Regions from separate parts of the Micromonospora sp. L5 genome, predicted to be linked through region 1. Evidence: riboswitches for the same ligand, from Rfam matches in the RefSeq annotation. Region 1 holds a riboswitch; each other region holds the start of a gene.
What was found. A riboswitch is a leader RNA that binds a small molecule or an ion and turns the genes downstream of it on or off. The one in region 1 is predicted to bind cobalamin.

Region 1 (3,169 bases):
CCGTCGGCGTGTGCCTGGACCAGGTGCGTGGTGATCTGGTCCAGGTCGAGGTGCTGGGTGTCGATCAGCCGGGCGTCGTCACGGCAGTGCTCCAGCACCTCGGCGTCGAGGTACGTGCCCGGGTACAGGCACACGTCGGCGGACTCGAGCAGGCGTACCGCGCGGAGGGTGAGCAGGTCGGCGGCGCCGGGCCCGGCCCCGACGAAATGGACGGTCATGAATCTCCCTTGACGATGGACCACTGGCTGACTGCCCGTGCGGGCGTCCAGCCGGTGAAGCCGCCGAGCGGTTCGGCGCGTTCGACGTGCAGGCGGACGAGTTCACCGCCGCGCCGGCTGTGCTGCTTCAGCAGCACCGCCTCGGTCTCGGCGGTGACACCGTGCACGACGAGCCGTCCACCGGCGCCGAGCGCATCCCAGCAGGTGTCCAGCACGCCGGGGACGGTGGCCCCGCCGCCGACGAACACCGCGTCGGGACGGTCCAGGCCGGACAGGGCCCCGGGCGCCGAACCCTCGACCAGACACAGACCCGGCACGCCGAGGGCAGCGGCGTTGCGGTGCACCAGCGCGGCCCGGTCGGAGCGGGGCTCCACCGCGATCGTCCGTGCCGTCGGCCAGGCCCGCATCCACTCCACACCGATCGAGCCGCTGCCGGCGCCGATGTCCCACAGCAGCTGACCGGGCGCGGGCGCGAGCCGGGCCAGGGCACTGGCCCGCAGGTCACGTTTGGTGATCTGCCCGCCGTGCTCGAACGCGTCGTCGGGCAACACGCCGCCCGAGGCCCAGCCCGGACCGGCACCGCGAGCTTCGACAGCGAGAACGTTCAACCGCGGCACGTCGTTCAGGTCCCACCCGGCCGCGGTGGTCGCGGTACACGACTCACCGGCGGCACCGAGGTCACCGAGCACGACCAGCCTGGACTGCCCCCAACCGAGCCCGGTCAGCACCGCGGCCACGGCCGCGGGTGTCGTCTCGTCGCTGGACAGCACGAGCAGCCGGCGCCCGGCCGAGAGCGCAGGCACGATCAGCCGTAGGTCCCGGCCGACCAGGCTGACCGTGGTGACGGACTCGGCCGGCCATCCGAGACGTGCTCGGGCGAGGGCTACCGAGGAGACCCCGGGCACGATCGTCACGCGCTCCGGGCCCAGGACGTCCAGCAGCGTCGTGCCGATACCCGACACGAGCGGGTCGCCGGAGGCCAGCACGACAACCGGCCCTCGCGCGGAGGCGAGCACACCTGGCAGATTGTCCCGCAGCGGCGACGGCCACGCCACGCGCTGCTGGCCGTCGACGGGCGGCACCGCCTCGAGGTGCCGCCGCCCGCCGAGCAGCGTCGCGGCCGCCCGCACCAGCGCCCGGGACGGCTCCGGCAGACCCACCCACCCGTCAGCCCCGATCCCCACCACGGTCACCCGCTCCTCCATGGAGATGCACCCTAGCCGCCCACCGGCCCTTGCCCCGGCCACCGGGGCGTCTATGGTGATGCACAGGTTCGAGGTGCCCCACGACCGTGGTCGCGGGGAGAATCTGGGAAGCCGGTGAGAATCCGGCACAGGGCCCGCTGCGGTGATCCAGGCATTGACCTGGGAAGTCCGAAGACCGGCCTCGATCCGATCCACGGCGCATGCCGCGTCGTGGACCGCCATGGCAGATCGAGCGGGAGCCCTACATGCCAGCGCAGTACCCCTTTTGTGCCGTCGTCGGCGCCGACGACATGACTCTCGCCCTCACCCTGGTCGCGATCGATCCGCTCATCGGCGGTGTCCTGATCCGCGGGGAGAAGGGCACTGCCAAGACCACTACCGTGCGCGGCCTCGCCGAGGTGCTCCCGGCGGTACGGGTCTATGCGGGCGACCGGTTCTCCATCGACCCGGACGATCCCTCGGCGGTCTGCCCCGACGGGCCGTTCGACGTGCCCACGCCCGTCGTCGAACGGCCGGTACGCCTCGTCGAACTACCCGTCGGAGCCGGCGACGACCGGGTGACCGGATCGCTGAAGCTCGATGCCGCGCTGCGAGACGGCGTCGTCGCGTTCGAGCCTGGCCTGCTGGCCCGGGCCCATCGTGGCCTGCTGTACGTCGACGAGGTCAACCTGCTGCCGGACCACCTGGTCGACCTGCTGCTCGACGCCGCGGCGACCGGCCGGGTCAGCGTCGAACGCGACGGTGTCTCGGTCGAGCATGCCTCCCGGTTCGTGTTGATCGGCACGATGAACCCGGAGGAGGGCGAACTGCGCCCGCAGCTGCTCGACCGGTTCGGCCTGACGGTCGAGGTCGCCGCCCCGCGTGACCCCGTCCTGCGGGTGCAGGCGGTCCGCCGCCGGCTCGCATTCGACGCCGACCCGGAGGGCTTCGCCACACGCTGGGCCGGCGAGCAGGAAGCCCTGCGCACCCGGCTGGCCGCCGCCCGGCGCTCGCTGGCCGGTGTCGTGCTCGACGACGAGACGCTGACCAGGATCGCCGAGCTGTGCGCCGCGTTCGACGTGGACGGCCTGCGTGCGGACCTCGTCACCGCTCGCGCCGCCGCGGCGCACGCGGCCTGGCGGGGACGTACGCGAGTGACACTCGAGGACATCCGCATCGCCGCCCGTCTCGCGCTGCCGCACCGCCGCCGCCGCAACCCCTTCGACGAGCCCGGCCTGGACCAGGACCGCCTGGACGACCTACTCGGCCACAACGACCCCGACCCCGGACCCGACGGTCCCGGCGGCGGTCTGCCCGACGACACCGGGCACGACGGATCGGCCGGGGACGTGCCCGGCTCTCCCGGCGAGAGCCCGCCCGTACCGGAGCCCGAACGGCAGGCCGCCACATCGATGGCATCCGCGGGCGAGCCCGCACGTGCCCGCTTGCTGGTCGTGAAAGGAACCGGCGACGGTCAGGCCGGCCGGCGGTCCCGGGCACGAACACCGCAGGGCCGTGTCGCCGGGCAGCGGCGGCGCACGTCCGGCGACGGCCGGCTGCACCTGCCGGGCACCATCACCGCGGCGGCGCCGCATCAGCATTCCCGGGGTGGCTTGACCGGCGGTCGCGGCCTCGCGCTCGTGCCCGGCGACCTGCGCCGGGCCGAGACCGTCGGGCGCGAGTCGAACCTCGTGCTGCTGTGCGTGGACGCGTCCGGTTCGATGGCGGCCCGCCGCCGCATGGAGCAGGTCAAGACCGCTGTGCTGT
Region 2 (3,169 bases), 200 kb from region 1:
GCGGTGCAGCTCTACACCTGCAACGGCACCGGCGCCCAGCAGTTCACCCTGAACGCGGCCGGAGACCTGGTCAACCTCCAGGCCGGCAAGTGCGTCGACATCAAGGACTGGAACGGCAACGACGGCGCGAGGCTCCAGCTCTGGGACTGCGGGGGCACGGCCAACCAGAAGTGGCGCAAGGGCTGACCAGCCATGCGAACGGTGGCGGGGGCCGACCGCGAGTCGCTCCCGTCACCGGCAGGCGACGGACGAGACGGCCGGTGACACGACGCCGCGCACCGAGGCGTCCATCGACGTTCATCCAACAGATCGATGTGCGTAAGCTCCGCCCGGTCAGATCTGGGGAACCTACCGAGGAGGTTCCATGGATCGTCGAGCAATGCTGCGGGCCACTGTCGTCGGTGCGGGCGCTGTCGCGCTGCCGTTCACCGCGTGGTCGGCGGCGTACGGAGCCCCGGCGCAGAACGCGGCGGGCCCCTACGGTGGGCTCCAGCCCGCCGACGCCAACGGCATCCAGTTGCCGGCCGGCTTCACCAGCTCGATCGTCGCACGATCCCGTCGGACGGTGCCGGGGACGTCGTACACCTGGCACGACGCTCCGGACGGTGGCGCCGTGTTCCCGAACGGCACCGGCTGGATCTACGTGTCGAACTCCGAGGTGTCAGCCGGTGCGGGCGGCGGTGCCTCACGCCTCGTCTTCGACTCCAGCGGCACCGTGGTCGGGGCGTCGCGGATCCTCTCCGGCACCAACAACAACTGCGCCGGGGGCAAGACACCGTGGAACACCTGGCTCTCCTGCGAGGAGGTGTCCCTGGGCCGGGTCTTCGAGACGTACCCCCTCGGCGGGACCGCCGTGGCGCGTCCCGCGCTGGGCCGGTTCAAGCACGAGGCGGCCGCGGCCGACCCGGTCCGCCGGGTCGTCTACCTGACCGAGGACGAGACCGACGGCAAGTTCTACCGGTTCGTGCCGACCACCTGGGGCGACCTCTCCGCCGGAACCCTCCAGGTCTTCCGCGCCGGTACGGCGACCTCCGGCACGTTCACCTGGGCCACGGTGCCCGACCCGGACGGCTCGCCCACCCCGACCCGGCAGCAGGTGTCCGGCGCGAAGACGTTCAACGGCGGCGAGGGCTGTCACTACGCGGATGACACCGTCTGGTTCACCACGAAGGGCGACAACCGCGTGTGGCAGGTCAACCTGGCCGCCGGCACGTACGAGCTCGCCTACGACGACAACCTGGTCAGTCCGGGCACCCCTCCGCTGACCGGGGTCGACAACATCACCGGGTCCACTGCCGGTGACCTGTACGTCGCGGAGGACGGCGGGAACATGGAGATCTGCATGATCACGCCCGACGACAAGATCTCGGTCTTCCTGCGGATCACCGGACAGAGCGGTTCGGAGATCACCGGGCCGGCGTTCACCCCGGCGGGGGACCGGCTGTACTTCTCGTCGCAACGCGGCACGACCGGCTCGTCCTCCGGCGGCATCACCTACTGCGTCACCGGGCCGTTCCGCCGATGACCGGCTCCCGGCCCCGCTGACAGTGACCACGCGGTGGAGGACGCCCGGTCTTCACCGGGCGTCCTGCCGGCCGTCACGGCACGTGTCCGGTTCCTGGCGCATTGACATCGGTGCTCCGGCCACAGCAGACTGTCGCGACAACTGAACCACCGCGTGTACGTGCGGGGGAAGACCGGTCGAAATCCGGCGCTGGCCCGCAACGGTAGGCCGCCCAGAGAGATCTGCGGCGGCGAGCCCGAATACCCGTCGTACGCGTGTATCCGCTCCCCACCCGTCGTGGCCCACGGGTCGGAGTCCCGGTCGACGCGGCGTTGCCGCGGTCGTCCGGGCTTTCGACGACCGCCGGGCCGGAAAGGCGCTTCCGATGGTCGTCCGCCGAAGCCGGCACCGCCTGCTCGCGCTCCTCTGCGGCGTACTCGCCGCTCTCACCCTCACCACACCCGCCGTCGCCGCCCCCGAGCGCGCCGCCCTCACCCGCCCGGAGGCCGCCGGCGGCTGGCTCGCCCGGCAACTCGTCGACGGCGAACGCTTCGAGGCGGTCTTCGACGGTGTCGCGTACCCCGACCAGGGGCTGACCCTCGACGCCGTGTTCGCCTTCGCCGCCACCGGCGTCGCCGACGACCACGGCGCCGACGCGCTGGCCTGGGTCGCCCGGCCGGACATCCGCGACGGCTACCTCGGCGACGGCGCCTCCGAGGCGTACGCGGGTGCGACCGCCAAGCTCGCCCTCGCCGTGCAGGTGCGCGGCGGCGACCCGGCCGACGTCGGCGGGGTGGACCTGATCGCCCGGCTGCGCTCGCTCCAGACGCCGGCCGGCAGGTTCAGCGACCGGTCCGCGTACGGCGACTACAGCAACGCGTTCAGCCAATCCTTCGCGCTGCTGGCGCTGGACCGTACGGCGGGCGGAGCGCCACCGGCGGCGGCCGCCTGGCTGGCCGGCACCCGGTGCCCGGACGGCGGCTACCCGCTGCTGCCCGCGCAACCGGTCTGCACGTCCGACGTGGACGCCACCGCGCTCGCGGCACAGGCGCTGCGCGCCGCGGACCGTCCGGCCGACGCCGCCGCCGGGCTGCGCTGGCTGGTGTCCGTTCAGCGTGCCGACGGCGGCTTCGCCAACGCGGGCGGCACGCCGAACGCCAACAGCACCGGCCTCGCCGCGCAGGCCCTGCGCGACGGCCACCGGCTGCCGGCCTGGGCGCGGGCCCGGGCATTCCTCGCCGGACTCCAGGTCGGCTGCGCCGGGGCGCCGGCCGACAGGGGCGCTGTCGACTTCGACGGCGGCGGCTTCGATCCGGCCACCGCACCCCGGGCGACCGCCCAGGCCGTCCTCGGTCTCACCGGGATCGGGTACGCCCGTCTGTCCGCCGCCGGCGCCGACCCCGGCGCACCGGCACTCGCCTGCCCGTGAACCCCTTCGCCGCGCACCCGATCACAGGAGGATCCGTGTTCCGTCATCGTTCCACAGTCCGCACCTGGCTGGCCGGCCTGCTGGCCGCCGTCGTGGCCGGCGTCGCGCTGACCGCAGTCGAGCCCGCGCCCCGGGCGGCGCACGCCGCCGCCTGCACCGGCACCTCGGGAGTCACTGTGGTCGTCGACTTCGCCGCGCTCGGCGGCGGCGTCCAGGTCGCCTGTGCGCCGGGCGAT
Region 3 (3,169 bases), 1.6 Mb from region 1:
CGGCGGTGCGGACCGTGGCGCGCAGCCGCTCCCAGTCCACGCCGTCGGCGGTGACGTGGGCGCCGAGGTTCACCGAGCCGAGGTTGCACACCGCCGTCTCGGCGTCGTCGTTGACCTCCAGGATCTCGGTGCACAGGTTGGACAGATGGATCACGTTGCCCGGTTCACCGGTCTGGTTGGACAGCCGGTTCGCGGCGTCCTTGAACGTCATCCAGCCGTTGCCGGTCTGCGCGAGCGTCCGCATCATCCGCCCGTACAGGTCCCGCGCCCGGACCGTGCGCACCGCGTTCTTCTCCGCCGCCCGGTACGCGGCGTCGAACGCCTCGCCGTACAGGTCGGGCAGCTCCGGGGCGTCCGACGGGTCGACCAGCGACCACTCGCCGTCGGCCTCGACCCGGCGCATGAACTCGTCGGGGACCCAGTTGGCCAGGTTGAGGTTGTGCGTACGCCGCGACTCCTCGCCGGTGTTGTCCCGCAGCTCCAGGAACTCCTCCACGTCCGGGTGCCACGGCTCCAGGTAGACGCAGGCCGCGCCCTTGCGCCGGCCGCCCTGGTTGACCGCGGCCACCCCGGCGTCGAGCGTCTTGAGGAACGGCACGATGCCGTTGGAGCGCCCGTTGGTGCCCCGGATCAGCGCGCCCCGGCCACGTACCCGCGACCAGGAGATGCCGATGCCGCCGGAGAACTTCGACAGCTTCGCCACCTGGTGGTACCGCTCGTAGATCGAGTCCAGCTCGTCGCGCGGCGAGTCGACCAGGAAGCACGACGACATCTGGGTGTGCCGGGTGCCGGAGTTGAACAGCGTGGGGGAGCTGGGCAGGTACGCCAGGCTGGACATCAGCCGGTAGAAGCCGACCGCCTCGCCCGGGGTGCGGGACAGCCCGCAGGCCACCCGCAGCAGCCAGTACTGCGGCGTCTCCACCACCAGCCGCGACTGCGGGTGCCGCAGCAGGTAGCGGTCGGCCACCGTGCGCAGTCCGAAGTACTCGAACCGCAGGTCGCCGTCCGGGTCCACGGCGTCGTCGAGCTTGCGGGCGTGCCGGGCCACGAACGCGGCCGTCTCGTCGCCGATCAGTCCCAGCCCGTGCGCGTAGGCGATCGACTGGCTGAAGCTCGCCACGCCCTGTCCGCGGACCTCCTTGTCCACGTACGCGGCGAGCAGCCGCGCCGCCAGCTTCGAGTACTGCGGCTCCTCGCCGATCAGCTCCGCCGCGGTCTGGATCGACAACCGGTCCAGCTCGGCGGTGGTCGCCCCGTCGTAGAGCCCGCTTATCGTCTTCGTGGCCACCCGCAGCGGGTCCACCTCGTCCAGGTCGGCGACCCAGCGCTCGACCGCCCGGACGATCTTGCCGACGTCCACCGGCTCGGTGTCGCCGTCCCGCTTGCGTACCCGCATCGCCGGCCGGCGGGTCTCGGACCCGCCGGTTCCGGACGGGGGACTCTCCTGCACGACAGTCATGACCTCTCCTCGCTGTCACCGTCTGGAGACGGCGGGAGACGCCAACGGGCGCGGCGCACGGCCGGCCCGGCTGCTGGCGTCGGTCGTCCCGCGCGACCTCCGGCCGCCGTACGCGGAGGCGTACGGCGCGCTGGCAGGTCTTCGGACTCGCGGGCCCGACCGGGGTCGCCGGTCGCCTACCGGCCGTCGCTTCCCAGGCCGGTGGCCCAGTGCTGTTGACGGCTGTCGTTCCCACTCACCGCTGCGGGGCAGTCCCGGATTCCCACCGGGTTCCCTCTTGCCTCGGCCCCGCCCCGGAGGGCTCGGCCGAACCAGCTGCGGCACCACCATATATGGCGGTGAGGGCTTGCGTGCAACACCAGATGTCGTGTCGGCGTGTCGGAATGATCTCACTGTCCACAGTGCCTACCCCCGATTCCGGCGCGACCCGGCGGGCGCGATACTCGGCGGTATGGGGAATACCGGACGCCGCTGGGCGTGGGTGGCGGTCCTGCTCGTCGGCGTCGGGCTTCACCTGCTGGTGCTGGAGACACTCGCCGGCACCGGGACCGTCACGTTCGTCCCGGCGCTGATCGTGCTCGGCGCGTGCGTCGCGCCCGCCACATTCCTGGCCTTCGCCCAGGGACGGCCGGCCCGCCGCCCGGTCCCCGGCTCCGTCGTCGGCGTCGCCGCGCTCCTCGGCGGCGTGGTCGGCGTGGTCGCCGCCGGCTGGCTGGAGTACGGCACCCTGCACCGCCTCGGCGTCCTGCCGATGGCGCTCGTCGGCCTGGCCGAGGAGACCGCCAAACTGATCGTGCCGGCCGGCATCCTGCTGCTGTGGCGGCGGCACCCGTCCCCGGCGCAGGGCCTGGTGATCGGCGTGGCCTCCGGCACCGGGTTCGCCGCGCTGGAGACCATGGGCTACGCGTTCGCCGCGTTCGTCGGGTCGGAGGGCAACCTCGGCGCGGTCGAGCGGACGCTGCTGGTACGCGGTCTCACCGCGCCCGCCGCGCACCTGGCCTGGACCGGGCTGACCGCCGCCGCGCTGTTCACGTTCGCCGCCGCGCCCGGCGGCCGGAAGCTGGCGGCGTTCCTGCTCACCTTCGCCGCCGCCGTCACGCTGCACACCTGCTGGGACACGTTCGGCACCCAGCCCGCGTACGTGTTCATCGGCGCCGTGTCGCTGGGCTGGGTGCTGCTGCGCCTGCACCTGGACCGCGAGCGGCCGCCCGCGTCCGGGACGCCGGCGGAGCCGAACCGGGACCGGCCTCATGATCATCGCCAGTTCGCCGAGGTGGCGGGGTCGGAGCACTTCTGATGCCGCCACTTCGGCGTGATGGAGTCGATCAACCGGCCCGGGCATTGCCGACGCCCCACCGCGCTCCGCCACTCGCCCCGGTACGCCTCAGCCGGCGGCCAGCCGGACGCCGAGCGCGACGAAGGCGACAGCGCAGAGCCGGTCGACGCGCCGTGACCAGCGGCTGTCGCCCCACCGCCTGGCGAACCGCCCGGCGCCCACCCCGAGCGCCAGGTCCACGGCGAGCTGCACCGCGACGAACAGCACGCCGAGCAGCACCAGCTGCGCCGCCACCGGGCCCGCCTCGGGCCGGACGAACTGCGGCAGGAACGCCACACTGAACAGGATCATCTTCGGGTTGAGCAGGTTCGTCAGCAGCCCGCGCCGGAACGCCCGCCCGGCACCGCCGTCCGGCCGGTCCGCCGGGGCGCCGG

Region 2: linked by a shared signal. The riboswitch ahead of ML5_RS22320 (peptidase) and the one ahead of ML5_RS21470 (magnesium chelatase subunit D family protein) in region 1 are both predicted to bind cobalamin.
Region 3: linked by a shared signal. The riboswitch ahead of ML5_RS28675 (ribonucleoside-diphosphate reductase subunit alpha) and the one ahead of ML5_RS21470 (magnesium chelatase subunit D family protein) in region 1 are both predicted to bind cobalamin.

The regions. Positions count from the first base shown of each region.
Region 1 covers NC_014815.1:4,577,022-4,580,190, reverse strand. Annotated here, with positions in the region: gene ML5_RS21480 (cobalt-precorrin-4/precorrin-4 C(11)-methyltransferase) at 1-218, opposite strand, end outside; gene ML5_RS21475 (bifunctional cobalt-precorrin-7 (C(5))-methyltransferase/cobalt-precorrin-6B (C(15))-methyltransferase) at 215-1,423, opposite strand; cobalamin riboswitch at 1,478-1,622, shown strand; gene ML5_RS21470 (magnesium chelatase subunit D family protein) at 1,669-3,169, shown strand, end outside.
Region 2 covers NC_014815.1:4,772,032-4,775,200, forward strand. Annotated here, with positions in the region: gene ML5_RS22310 (beta-1,3-glucanase family protein) at 1-186, shown strand, start outside; gene ML5_RS22315 (alkaline phosphatase PhoX) at 365-1,525, shown strand; cobalamin riboswitch at 1,655-1,791, shown strand; gene ML5_RS22320 (peptidase) at 1,890-2,933, shown strand; gene ML5_RS22325 (hypothetical protein) at 2,969-3,169, shown strand, end outside.
Region 3 covers NC_014815.1:6,226,735-6,229,903, reverse strand. Annotated here, with positions in the region: gene ML5_RS28675 (ribonucleoside-diphosphate reductase subunit alpha) at 1-1,459, opposite strand, end outside; cobalamin riboswitch at 1,574-1,790, opposite strand; gene ML5_RS28670 (PrsW family glutamic-type intramembrane protease) at 1,911-2,756, shown strand; gene ML5_RS28665 (LysE family translocator) at 2,844-3,169, opposite strand, start outside.